DNA from 3 places in the Rhodoferax saidenbachensis genome. Region 1 is predicted to be linked to each of the others. Evidence: predicted binding sites of a transcription regulator. Region 1 holds the regulator's gene; each other region holds the start of a gene.
What was found. The regulator FliA, encoded in region 1, starts transcription of late flagellar genes. The targets are predictions, from matches to a motif close to CTAAAGTTTNNNNNNNNNNNGCCGNTA.

Region 1 (4,488 bases):
GGCGAATCTGATGCTCAAGCTGATCCGTGCCGGCTACTCGCCAACCTTGTCCCGCACAATTCTGGAACGCATGCCCGAGGGCTCCGACGCCAACGAAGCGGTCCGTTGGGTGGTCGACGTGCTGGAACGCAATCTGCGCACCGATGCCAACGGCCTGGCCCTGCATGAAGAAGGTGGAACCTTTGCCCTGATCGGCGCCACCGGCGTGGGGAAAACCACCACCGCCGCCAAGCTGGCAGGCCTGTGCGCACGCCGCCATGGCCCCGGCAGCGTGGGCCTGATTTCCCTGGACACCTACCGCGTGGGTGCGCAGGAGCAATTGCGGGCTTATGGACAAATGCTGGGTGTCGTGGCCCATCTGGCCCATGACCGGGCGGCCCTCCAGGACTTGCTGGGATTGCTGGCCGGCAAAAAAATGGTGTTGATCGACACCACCGGGCTGGCGCCACGCGACCCGCGCAAGCGTGAAATGCTGGAACTGCTGGATCTGCCTAACGTGAAACGCTTGCTGGTGCTCAACGCCGGCGGCCATGGTGACACACTGGACGATACCGTGACCAGCTTTAAGTCTGCCAGCGCCCAACAGGTCATCTTCTCGAAAATCGATGAAGCCGTGAAACTGGGCCCTGCCATTGATGCGGCCATTCGCCACCAGTTGGTTGTACGCGGCGTGACCACCGGTCAGCGTGTCCCCGAAGATTGGGAGGCTGCAAGCGCGTCCAAACTGGTCCGCGGCTCGCTGCGCGCCACCGGCAACTCGGCCTACGACCCTAAAGCCTCCGACCTGGGCTTCATCTTCAACCAGTCCAGCGCCACCAACCTGACCGCAGGGCATCTGCATGCTTGATTTCCCCGCCGATCAGGCGGCCGGTCTGCGTGGACTGGCACCACCCACAGGCCCCCATCTGGTGGCCATGGTGAGCCATGGCGACGACCAGACCGAGCTGCCGCTGCTGTGGCGTCTTTGCTCTGCACTGGTCAGTTTGGGTTATGCAGTGACGGTGCTGGATGCCACCAAGCGGGAGTCCGAGGCCAACCCCGGGCTTTCACAGCATCTCGAATACAACTTCCGCCATAAAGAGGAAGAACAGGATGCCCCGGGCTGGTCGGTGATTCCCTCCGCACTCGGGATACAGAATCTGTCCGCGGAAACCACGCTGCCCGTCCAGCGCCTGCAACGATTGGCGCCTATTTCCAGCCCCAATGGCGTCGTGATCCTGTACGCCAAGGCCGAGTGGCTGGCGCTCTTGCTCGTTGACAGCGGTGTCACCCCTTTGTTGGCCGTGTCATCCGTCAAGAACTCACTGCTGACCAGTTACCTTGCATTAAAACGGCTATTGTTAAACGCCCGCCTTGCGCCTACCATTTTGAATATGATGGGTGAACGGCAAAGCAGTGCGACAGCCAATCCGGCCAACGTAACCAGCCATTTGAGCGACTGCGCCAGAAATTTCCTGGGCTACGAAGTGAACGCCTTGAACATCGATCTCTGTGCAGACGAAACCCGTCTGGATGCGGCCATGCGTCGACTGTCCACCCATTTGCTGGAAACGGCCATCCCGCTCTCTTTCCCCCGTTCGCGTGGGGCCTACCAGGCGCGTACGCAGCCGGCTGATCGTTTCGCGAGGGCCTTCTGATGTACACCGCCAAGGGCCAGTTGGACCGCAATGCGCTGATCAAACAGTACCAGCCGCTGGTGCGTCGCCTGGCCCACCACATGATGGCCAAGCTTCCGGCCAGTGTGGAAGTGGATGACCTGATCCAGGTCGGGCTGATCGGCCTGTCAGACGCCCTGACACGGTATGAAGCCTCACAAGGGGTGCAGTTCGAGACCTTTGCCACCCAACGCATTCGTGGCGCCATGCTCGATGAGCTGCGCGAGAACGACTGGATGTCGCGCGGATCACGCAAGAGCCAAAAAGATATCGAAGTGGCCATGCGGCGCCTGGAGCACCGCCTGGGTCGCAGTCCCGCCGAGTCCGAAATTGCGGCCGAGCTGGGCATCAGCCTGGTGGATTACCAGAGCTTGCTGGGCAAGGTGCGCGGCACCCAACTGGTGTACCTGGAAGACATGTCGCGCGGTGAAGATGACGACACGTTCCTGGACCGGCATGTGGCCGACAGCAGCGCAGACCCTCTGAACATGTTGCGCGACCAGCGCCTGCGCCAGTCCCTGGTCACCGCCATCAAGGGGCTGCCCGAACGGGAGCAGTACATCATGAGCATGTACTACGAACAGGACATGAATCTGAAGGAAATCGCTGCGGTACTGGACGTGACGGAATCCCGTATTTGCCAGCTGCACAGCCAGTCGATTGCCCGCCTGCGGGCCAAGATGCGCTCCCACTGAGCGGCCATCCAGAGCAAGCTGGCCAGCACAAAGCTGGCTCCTCCCCCGAAATTCAGGCGGCGACCACCTTGAAAGCGCCCGACTGGCGCATGGCGCTCGCATAGGGCGCACTGTCTCCGGCATAGGTACTGGGCTGTCCGGACGAAGGCACCAGCAAAGGCAATGCCCTCTCGACCAGCGCCGCCTTGCGGTACAAGCCTTCGCGCAACAGGGGCAGGGCCTCGGCGAGCGCTTTGACACGTTGCGCCATGTCCGCCGGCAGCACGCCGCCAGGGGCCTGGCGATAGGACAACTGGATGAAATCCACCGCGGTTTGCTGCAGGCCTGCGCAAGCCTGCTCAAGTGCTGCGGGATCTGCGTCCAGCAAAGCGCAAGAAACCTCGTCGAACTGCTGCTCGACGAGGTTCATTTGGAGTTCCAGATGGGGGGATGACATGTCAGGCCTTTCGTACGTGGAGCCGTACGCAGGCCTGGCTCAACGGGTGGTGCGGTTGAGCATTTCCTGCGCGTTGGAAAGTAATTTGTCGGCAATGGCTTCGGGATTGACCACGTAAGTGCCGTTTTCGATGGAAGAGCGCACGCTCGCCACCTTCTCGGTATCGATATCGCCGGGCTGTGTGCTCGAGGATTTCTCCAGCGACTGGGCCAGCGTAGACACCGTCACCGCTACGCCCGCCGAACGCGTGCTTTTGCTCGCGTTCGCATTGGCTGCTGCCGTTGCCGTGGCGGGCTGCTGGGCTGCCTTTTGGGCGGCCGAAGCGCTGCCGGGGTTGACCGACGGGGGAATTTCTGGGGGTTGACCTATTTTCATTGCGTTCTCCAAAACTACGGTATTCGTAGCCTCGTACGGTTGCTATCGGCGCAATCTTCACCGACTTTAGGGCAATTTGCATCAATGTTTGCATTTACAGGTCAATTCTGACTGTTCGCGTATCCAGTACGATGCCGGAAGCAATACGCCCGCTGTCCATGCGCACCCGGGCCAGTTGCCCGACCACGCCGGCAGACAAGGCCTGGGCATCGGAAGAAATCTCAAAACCAGCCCCCTGCGCCACCACCCGAACCTGGGCGCCGGCCTGAAACACCTGTGCCGGCTTGACCATGCCCTGGCGCAGGGTCTGGCCCGTGGTCAACATGCGGGTGGCCGTTTGCCCCAGCCACAGACTGCGGTCCTTGAGCACGGGGTTGAACTCTTCTGCCCAGTCCACTTCTGCCTCCACCACGTCCCCCGCGCCAATCTGGCTGCCTGCAGGAACATGGTTCTTTATGACCCATGCCGTGCCGACGGCTTTCACGGTCACCGGCAGGGAAATATTCCAGCGGCTTACGCCATCTACACAGCGCAAACCGACACGGCTCTTGCCCCACAAGCGGGCGCCCACTGGTAAGTAGGGCTCAATATTGCCGCAAGGCGCCAGCCGCAGCCGCGCATCCAGGTTGCCGACCACCGCCTCCAGGCGCAAATGGCTGGCATCCGCCGGCAGCGCGCTCTGCAAAGCACCGCTCAACCAGTTCTGCGCCAGCTCCCGGAAATCGGGTGCTGCCGGGGCCTGCGCCGATGCCGCACCTGCGGCCAGGCACGCCAACCCGCCCAGAACGGTGAAGGCCCAGGTCCTTATTTGGGGTGCATCAAAGCAGCGCATGGTTCTCTCCTGACATGCACAAACTATAGGCACCCATGCCCCCGGGGAACCGCTGCAAATACCCGGCATTCACCCCTCTATTCGGGGTCTAAAAAATTAAAGGTTTTCCCATAATTGCCCCACGTCGAATGGATTGGCACCTGCCATGTGCTTCGACACCCCCAGCAAAGGTGATTTATGTTTGCCAATATGACCAACGCACTGGACTTCCAAGCGAAAGCCTTGGTCGTACGTGCCGAGCGCCAGCGGGTGATCGCCAGCAACATCGCCAATGCCGACACGCCCGGCTATTCGGGCCGCGACGTCAACTTCAAGGAAGCGATGGAGTCCGCCCTGGGTCACGAGACCACCCTGCGGCCCAGCGCACCCTCGGGCGGCACCTCCAGCGGGGTTACCCACCCGAAGCATATCGCCATCCAGAGCACCACCGGCAGCCTGGGCGACTCCAAACTGGACTACACCATCCAGACCCAGCCGGCCATGGATGGCAACAGC
Region 2 (4,488 bases), 2.0 Mb from region 1:
AACGGCTTCGGGTGGCAGTTGCTGCTGTTTCTCCTGCCCCTGGGCGATACGCTGCTTGGACAGCGCGCTGTCCAGGTAATCCCAGATGGCGCGGGTGAACTCGGGCTGCGCCCGGTCTGCCGTGACGGCGCGCGGGATAAAGCGCACGTTGTCGAAGGCGAGGTGCAGCGTCGCATCCGTGATGCCCGCAGCGCGGGCGCTGGTGCTGAAGTCGGCCACCCAACGGGCGAACTGCTGCTGGTGCCCGATCTCGGCGGCTTCGGCCTGCGCCGCTTCCACCGAGGCTGTAGTGACGGGGGGCGGTGAGGATGGCGCTTTGGTTGCGACCGGTGGTGAAGAGGCGCAACCCGCCAGTGTGAGGAGGGTCAGTACCGCGGGAGACAACCAGCCACAGGCTGGCGCAGAAAAGCGAGATGGTGTGTGCATTCGCCCCATTTTCGCCGCATTGGGAAATGCACGACGCCCAACCCCACCTTTGGCAGGGTCAGGCGTGCAGCCTATTTCTATTTACTACGCAGCGATGTTTGCCAGTTGCTGGCGCAACCTTGCCAGATCATGGGCAATGTCGGGCGCTTTCAGAACGTCGTGACATGAAAAGGACGGCAACACCTCCATGCCGCAGAACTTGTAGTTCGCGGTGTTGAGGATGAACACATCGTCCACCGAGCGGCCTTCAAACAGGGTTTGTGCCGGGTTGCCAAATGCTTCTGCTGGCGCATTCCAGGTGAGCGACACCATGTACTGCTTGCCCTGCAGCAGGCCGCCGCTGCCGTATTGCTTGGCCGGGTCTTCGCGAGTGCGCCCGTCGCCGGTGATGAAGCTGCTCTGCATCATTCCTGCCGTAAACACTTCGTCCACATACTTCTTATAGATCCATGGCGTACCAAACCAGTACACCGGCGACTGCAGGATGATCAAGTCCGCCCACAGGTGCTTTTGCACCTCTGCGTTGGTCTCATAACCCTGCTCAATACGCGTCTCTTGAAACGCGAATCCGCGCTGCACCATCTCCTCCTGAATGACGCCTGCCACTGTGTTGTTCAGCCCGCCGGACGAAATGCCCTCATAGAACTGGTGCGCGTTGATCAGCAATACCTTCTTCATTTTTAACTCCTGGTAAAGGGCCACCACCGATGGCGGCCCTGTCGTTGAACGGATGCCAGGAAGTGTGCGTGGGCAGGTGTTATTTCGGCTGCTGGATTCGATGCGTTTATTGCCTGATTCGCCGGATCGCTGGCGCTGCAGTGGCGCGAAGGCGGGAATGGCCTTAACCTTCAGTTTTGGAAATTACCCGCAGGCATTAGGGAAAGACATCGACCATGGCAGACAAATCCCTCGCCCACCTGGTGGGCCACATTGCCCAAAGTGATGGGGACTTCAGCACAGCCATTCCCGGACTCACGGTCTACCGGCGCAGCGCGGTGTCAGAACCCATGCACTGTGTCTACGGCCTGAGCCTGGCGCTCACCTTGCAAGGCGGCAAACGCGTCACGCTGGGCGAAGAGGTGCTCCACTACGGCCCCGGGCAGTCGCTCATCACCACCGTGGACCTGCCTGTCACGTCGTATGTCATACGTGCCAGCGCTCAAGAGCCTTTTCTGAGGCTGTTGCTCGAACTCGATGCCCGCGCCATTACGCAATGGGCTGCCGACATGCCCTTTGCACCCGCACCTCGGGAAGCTGGCACCCGGGCGATGTCGGTGGTGTCGCTGGACGATGGTCTGCTGGCCTCGCTCACACGCCTGGTGCAGTTGCTGGATGAGCCTGCCCTGGTGGAGAGTCTGGCGCCGCTGATCCGGCAGGAGATCGTGGTGCGTTTGCTGCGTGGTCCGCACGGCCCTACCTTGCGCAACCTGGTGGCCGCAGGCTCACCCGGGCAGCACATCGGCAAAGTGATTGCCTGGATGCGGCACCACTTTACCGAGGATATTTCTGTAGAGGATCTGGCGACCAGGGCGCACATGAGCCCGTCCACCTTCCGCGCCCATTTCCGCAACGTGGCGGGCATGAGCCCTTTGCAGTATTTGAAGAACCTGCGGCTGCAGGAGGCGCGGCATCTCATGCTCAACAGCAGCCTGGACGCCGTGAATGCAGCGGTGCAGGTGGGCTACGAAAGCGCTTCGCAATTCAGCCGCGAGTACCGACGCATGTTTGGAGAACCGCCGCTGCGGGACATCCACAAGATGCGGCAGACCTCCATAGGTCCGGCGCAGGTGGGCTGAGAAACGGGAGAAGGTATGGCTGCCTGACCGCTGCAGCAACCCCAATAGCTACACAATTGATAGCTGGCTGCGCAGACCCCATAAGGGCTGCGGGCACTTTTCGCTTAAAAAAGCGGTAGGGTTTATTTCTTCTTCACGAACTCTTCGAGTTCCGTAAAGGTGGGGCGTTCTGTGGAGTACAGCACCTTGCGGCCAAACTCGATGGCGGTGGAGGGGTTGTAGCCCTGCATGCTGGCCAGCAGTGTGGTCTTGATGCACTGCAGTTCCTTGCCCTGCTCTTCCACCTTTTGCTCCAGCAGACCGGCCAGGGGTTCGGCAAAGGCGTAGGCCAGCAAAATACCCAGGAAGGTACCCACCAGCGCGGAACCGATCATGCCGCCCAACACGGCGGGCGGCTGGCCCACCGAGCCCATGGTGTTCACCACACCCAGCACCGCGGCCACGATACCGAAGGCTGGCAAACCGCCAGCGATACGCTGGATGGCGGCCACAGCGGCGTGTTCTTCGTGGTGGTGGGTTTCGATTTCGTTGTCCATCAGGGACTCGATCTCGTGGGCGTTGAGGTTGCCCGAGACCATCATGCGCAGGTAATCAGTGATGAACTCGACCACGTGGTGGTCGGTGCCCACGGTGGGGTATTTCTTGAAAATCTCGGATTCTTCGGGGGTTTCGACGTCTTTTTCGATGGCCATCAGGCCTTCCTTGCGGGCCTTTTGCAGGATGTCGTACATCAGCGCCATCAGGTCCATGTAGCGGGCCTTGGTGTATTTGCTGCCCTTGAAGCAGGCGCCCAGGCCGGCCATGGTTTTCTTGATGACCTTCATCTGGTTGTTGGCCAGAAAGGCCCCCAGTGTGGCACCGCCAATGGTCAACATTTCAAAGGGGAGCGCATGCAACACCACGGTGATATTGCCGCCGTGGGCAATGAACACGCCAAATACGCAGCCCAAGACGACCAGCCAGCCAATGATTACAAACATACTGAATTTCTACCTTAGAGATAGCGGATCACCGATTAGACGCGCTCTGATTTTAGAACTGCACAGAGAATAACGCCTTGTTTGCCCCAGATTTCTGCACCCTGCCCGGGTTTGGGGGCAATACGGTGAAATTGTTGCGCTTGGCCGCCTTGCAAGCCAACATATTGCGCCCCACGTGAGCGGATGGACGAAAAGCACACCTTGCGGGCAAGGGTGCGCCACCTCGGAGACCCCACATGACCACTTACACCCCCATCAATTGCGAGTTTCACGACGTCATTGAGTCCACCATCACCCGGCGCCAACCGGTCACCCTGGTGGTCATGGACGCCGTGGGGGACGTGCAGACCCTGCACGATAAAGTGACGGATGTTTTTGCCAAGGAGGGGGCGGAATATCTGGTCACCGAAAGCGGCCAGACCATCCGGCTGGACCAGTTGCAATCCATAGGCGGCCACGACAAAAGCGACTTCGGCTAGGCCGACGCACACCCATCCTGCTGGGTGGGGTACCGACCTGGCAGGCACAAAATGCTATTGAATAGATAGCTGCTTGCGCAATCTGCATGCGGGCTAGTGGCCAATTTCGCTTGTCAATGCTCCCTGCTCGGGCTTCTAAAAAATCCGGCGCCGATTGCGCCGCCGCAGCAGGCCCCAGGTCACCAGCGCTAGCAGGGCCACCAGCACCGATATCACTTTGGTCCCATAGGTGGGCCACCAATAGTGCAGCACGCTGTTGATCAGCACCTGGCGCGACGGGCTGTAGCCCTCGGGCATGGGCAACACGCCATGGGACTTGGCATACGCGTCAAAGTCGGCCTGCAGTGCCTGGAAGGCTTCGGGCATCTGGACCTGCAAGTCGCGGGTTTCGCCGGGGTCGGTGCGCAGGTCGTACAGGTGCCACTGGCCATCGCCCACGGGCGGCAGGTTTTTGACCAGCTTGAGGTCGCCCTTGAACAAGGCCAGGTTGCCTGACAGCTCATACCCCAGCGGCTGGTCGCTGGCGCGCGCCTGCTGGCTGCGGCCCAGCAGCACGGGCAACAGGCTCACACCAGCGATCGGCTCCACGGGCTGGTTCTTGTAGGTGTTGCCGGGGCGCGCCACCTGCGCCAGGTCCAGCAGCGTGGGCGCAATGTCTGTCACGTGGGCCAGCCCCTGCTGGATCTGGTTGTGCGGCATGCCGGGCACACCCGAGATAATGAGCGGCGTGCGGATGCCGCCCTCCCCTGCGTAAAACTTGTAGGTGTTCAGCGGCGAGCTGCTGGCGCTGGCCCAGCTCGGGCCGGC
Region 3 (4,488 bases), 2.0 Mb from region 1:
AGAAACGGACATTTAAGCATAGTCAGTCCGGTTTCTGGCCCGTATCGTACGCAGCTCTTAACCAAGGAGTTTTTAGATGTCTGCCATTTCCACTGTTCTCATTACCGGTTGTTCGTCGGGCTTTGGCCTGGAGACGGCGCGTTTCTTCCTCGACAAAGGCTGGCGGGTGGTGGCCACCATGCGCACCCCGCGCGAGGGCCTGTTGCCATCCTCCGAGCGGTTGCGCCTGCTGGCCCTGGATGTGACCGATGCCGACAGCATCCGTCGTTGTGTGGAGGAGGCCGGGCCCATCGACGCCCTGGTCAATAACGCCGGTGTGGGCTTGCTGGCGCCACTGGAAGGCGTTGCGCTGTCCAGCGTACGTGAGATCTTCGAGACCAACACCTTCGGCACCATCGCGATGACGCAGGCCGTGCTGCCTCAGTTCCGGCAACGGCGTGCGGGCGTGGTGGTCAACGTCACCTCCAGCGTCACGCTCAAGTCACTGCCCCTGCTGTCGGTCTACACCAGCAGCAAAGCGGCGGTCAACGCGTTCACCGAATCCCTGGCACTGGAGTTGGCGCCTTTCAATGTGCGCGCCAGGCTGGTGTTGCCGGGGCGCGCGCCCAGCACCAGCTTTGGCGCCAACGCCCGCCCGCGCATGGCAGGCAGCACGCACGAGGCGTATGCCGCCTTCACACAAAGCGTGTTCGCAGCCCTGGGAGACACCGCCGCACCTGTCACTCACACGCAAGACGTGGTCGAAGCCGTTTGGCGTGCAGTGACGGACCCTGCCGCCCCCATGCGCATACCGGCGGGGGCGGATGCGGTGGCTTTGTCGCAGGCCTGATTGCTATCAAAACAGAAGCTGCTTGCGCATATTCCACGGGGGCTAGAGGTCCATTTCGTTCAAATTTTCCTTGTTAAGCCTCTGGCAGCTTGGCGATGACCTTGATTTCGAACTGAAAGCCGTAGAGCCAGGTCACGCCAATGCCCGTGAGCGTGGGGTGCGGGGCAGGGCCCCAAAACGCATGGATCACCGGCCAGATGGTCTCCAGATGTTTCTCCGGGTCCACAATAAACACCGTGACGTCAATGACGTCGTCAAAGGTGCAACCCGCAGCCGCCAGGATGGCATTGAGGTTCTCAAACGCCAGGCGCACCTGCTGGGCCACATCCGGCTCGGGCGAACCATCGGGCCTGCTGCCCACCTGGCCGGAGACAAACAAGAAGCCATTCGATTGGATGGCGGGCGAGTAGCGGTTCTGTTCATACAGCGCCTGGCGACCGGCGGGAAAAACAACATTGCGGACTGACATGGAATACCTCGAAGGATGGTGGATGTGTAGGGAAAAGCCAATTGGCTTGCCCTGAATTTAGGGCGCCATGCCTGCGGGATAAACCAGCAAGCCGCACAATCACTGTTTGCAATTCCCAAACAATCAACGGGGTAAGGTAAGGCCGATATGGACCGTTTTGATGCAATGCAAGCCTTTGTGCGCGTGGTGGAGACGGGCAGCTTTACCAAGGCTGCGCAGACCCTGCACATGAGCAAAACCACAGTGACCCAGCTGGTGCAGCAACTGGAGGCGCGGCTGCGCGTCAAGCTGCTCAACCGCACCACGCGACAGGTCCGTGTCACCGCCGATGGCGCTGCCTATTACGAGCGGGCGGTGCGCGTGCTGGTGGATCTGGACGATGCCGAGACCAGCCTGTCCAGCGCCACCGCCTCGCCCCGAGGGCGGCTGCGTGTGGATGTACCGAGCCCGCTGGCGCGCATGCTATTGGTCCCCGCATTCCCGGAGTTCCACGCCCGTTATCCAGACCTTCAGATTGAGATGGGTGTGAGTGACCGCCTGGTCGACCTCATTGGTGACAACGTGGACTGCGTAATACGCGGTGGTGAGGTCACCCAGCCATCGCTCATCGCGCGCCATGTGGGCGACCTGCAACTTGGCGTGTATGCGGCACCCAGTTATCTGCAGAGGGTTGCCAGCCCGTCACACCCTTTGGATTTGGAGGCAGAGCCGCACCGCATCGTTGGCTTTTTGTCGTCGCGCACCGGCAAGCTTTTGCCCAGCACCTTGCGTCAGGGCGATGCGCGTATCGAAGTCAAAGGCAAACACGCTCTGGCCGTGGACGATGGCAACGCCTACCTCGCCGCTGGCTTGGCCGGTGTGGGCGTGCTCTGGCTGCCCCACTACATGGCCAAGCCCCACCTGGCGCGTGGTGAACTCGTGCCCTTGTTCCAAGACTGGGCGTTGGACCCCATGCCCATGTACCTGGCGTTCCACCCCAACCGCCATGTGAGCGTGAAGTTGCGCGTCTTTATCAACTGGGTTGTGGAGGTGATGGAAGCGCATGCACCCATCGCAGCCAGATCAGGAGCTTGAAGAAAGCCTGTGGGTTGCCCGCCATGTGGTCGCGGCGCTAGGCCAAGCTCCGGGAGGAACTGACGGCGCAAGCGCGGCTGTCCTTCATTTCATCCTCAAAAGGCCGATAGAGAGGGTATGCAAGTCTCCCTCTCTTCATCGACCGGCAGTGCGGTCTCCAGTACTGCAGCCAGCGATATTGCCAAGTTGCAAAAGCAGCTGATGTCCTTGGTGGATGAGCTCAAGAGCGTGGCCACGTCCGACATGGACGCCAAGGCCAAAAAGGAGAAGGTCAAACTGCTGCAGGCCCAGATCCAGATGGTGCAGGCCCAGATCAGTGCCATTCAGCGCGCACGCCAACAGGCGCAGCAGGAAGTGCAGTCCCGCAAGGCCGAGGCCGCCAGCGCGCAACGCCGCGCGACAGAACGGCAGACCGCAAGCCCAGGCAGCCAGCTCGATACGTTTGCCTGATCGCCAGGGCGGCCGCACGCGAACACCTGCGGGTGCTGGTGCAGAAGCCCTGGTACTGGTTAATTGCTATCAAAACAGAAGCTGCTCGCGCATATTCCATGGGGGGCGGAGTCAAATCCAAGTGCAACACAAGCTGAGTTTATTGGATGGAGTCAGGAGAGTGCTCAAGCTTGGCCAGCCACTGGCCGTACACCTCCAGCGGAGTCAACCAGCCCAGCGTCTTGCGAGGCCGTCCATTCATCAAGTCAGCAATCCCGTCGAGTTGCTCCTGGCTGTAACCCGACAGGTCTGTCCCCTTTGGCAGGAACTGTCGTACCAAACCGTTGGTGTTCTCATTGGTGCCACGCTGCCAAGGACTGTGCGGATCACAGAAATACACGGCAACCCCGGTGTTGGCTGTCAATTGCGCATGGTGAGCCATCTCACGCCCCCGGTCATAAGTCAGTGTTTGGCGCATAGGCTTGGCAATACCGTTGAGCTTGTCCGTAAACGCTTGCAGCACGTGGGCTGCAGTGGCTGGGTTGGGATGCGGCAGCTTTACCAACATCAGGAGCCGGGTGCTGCGCTCTACCAGGGTGCCCACAGCACTGAGGTTGCCTGCTCCTTTGATCAAGTCACCTTCCCAGTGACCAGGGAACAGTCGATCCTCAACCTGCGGGGGACGTACATGGATGCTCAAGAGATCAGCGATCTGACCGCGGCGGTCTTCGCCACGTGAACGGGGCCAGCGCTTGGTGCGGGCCAGACGCAAACAGGCAATGAGCTCGCGGCGCAGCTCACCCCGGGGTTGGGCGTAGATGACGTTGTAGATGGTTTCGTGAGAGACGCGTTGGTGCGCCTCATGCGGATGCAGTGTAGCTAGGCGAGAGGCAATTTGCTGGGGTGACCAACGCAGTTGCAATAAGGCGTGCACAGAGGCGAAGAGGGCATTGCCCGCCACCAGCTTCGGGGGCGGTCTGCTGTGGCGACGCCTGCGCACAAAGCGCTGTTGTGCGAATCGGCAACTATAGGCACCAGCACCGCTGTTTCGGTTGATCTCACGACTCACCGTGGAGGGGGCACGACCCAGTACTCGGGCTACCGCCCGGATACTCAATCCGAGCTCAAGGCATACAGCAATGGTCTGGCGCTCTTTGTAATCGAGCTGTTTGTACTCTTGGTTCAGTTTCATGGACACACCTTATTGAAGTTTCAATCGGTGTGTTGCACTTCACTTTTGAGCGAGCCGGGGCTAGAGGCCAATTTCTATAAAAATTACCCGTGGAGTAATTCCTGGATTTACCAAGGCAGGTGTGTGCCGTCCTCATGGAAGAAGCCGCCAGTCACATCCGCTTCGTGATGGGTGGCGATGTGAATAACGCTGCCGGCCGCCTCTTCAGCCGTGCGATCCCCCGCGTGGCTGGTGAAATCGGTCTCGGTATCCAGTCCTGGGCCAGCGCGCCAGCGGAAGACACTGTGAAGCTGCAAGTGGGAGCGATGGAAGCGAGGCGGGTCTTCATTTCCTCCTCAAAAGGTCGATAAAAGGGGTATGCAAGTCTCCCCCTCTTCATCGACCGGCAATGTGCCCTCCAGTGCTGGTGCCAGCGATATTGCCAAGCTGCAAAAGCAGCTGATGTCTTTGGTATAAGAGCTCAAGAGCGTGGCCACGTCAGACATGGACGCCAAG

Region 2: the regulator FliA is predicted to act here: its motif matches at 3,273-3,299, upstream of motA (flagellar motor stator protein MotA).
Region 3: the regulator FliA is predicted to act here: its motif matches at 2,455-2,481, upstream of RS694_RS13325 (FlxA-like family protein).

What each region holds. Positions count from the first base shown of each region.
Region 1 covers NZ_CP019239.1:562,418-566,905, reverse strand. The annotation lists gene flhF (flagellar biosynthesis GTPase FlhF) at 1-847, shown strand, start outside; gene RS694_RS02755 (hypothetical protein) at 840-1,637, shown strand; gene RS694_RS02750 (RNA polymerase sigma factor FliA) at 1,637-2,350, shown strand; gene RS694_RS02745 (hypothetical protein) at 2,403-2,786, opposite strand; gene flgM (flagellar biosynthesis anti-sigma factor FlgM) at 2,826-3,161, opposite strand; gene flgA (flagellar basal body P-ring formation chaperone FlgA) at 3,256-3,993, opposite strand; gene flgB (flagellar basal body rod protein FlgB) at 4,171-4,488, shown strand, end outside.
Region 2 covers NZ_CP019239.1:2,529,785-2,534,272, forward strand. The annotation lists gene RS694_RS12090 (lytic murein transglycosylase) at 1-426, opposite strand, end outside; gene RS694_RS12095 (NAD(P)H-dependent oxidoreductase) at 511-1,104, opposite strand; gene RS694_RS12100 (AraC family transcriptional regulator) at 1,320-2,222, shown strand; gene motA (flagellar motor stator protein MotA) at 2,345-3,202, opposite strand; gene RS694_RS12110 (Rho-binding antiterminator) at 3,439-3,681, shown strand; gene RS694_RS12115 (arylsulfatase) at 3,817-4,488, opposite strand, start outside.
Region 3 covers NZ_CP019239.1:2,792,725-2,797,212, reverse strand. The annotation lists gene RS694_RS13340 (SDR family oxidoreductase) at 77-829, shown strand; gene RS694_RS13335 (RidA family protein) at 903-1,298, opposite strand; gene RS694_RS13330 (LysR family transcriptional regulator) at 1,446-2,372, shown strand; gene RS694_RS13325 (FlxA-like family protein) at 2,490-2,822, shown strand; gene RS694_RS13320 (IS30 family transposase) at 2,962-3,993, opposite strand; gene RS694_RS13315 (hypothetical protein) at 4,128-4,343, shown strand; gene RS694_RS13310 (FlxA-like family protein) at 4,462-4,488, shown strand, end outside.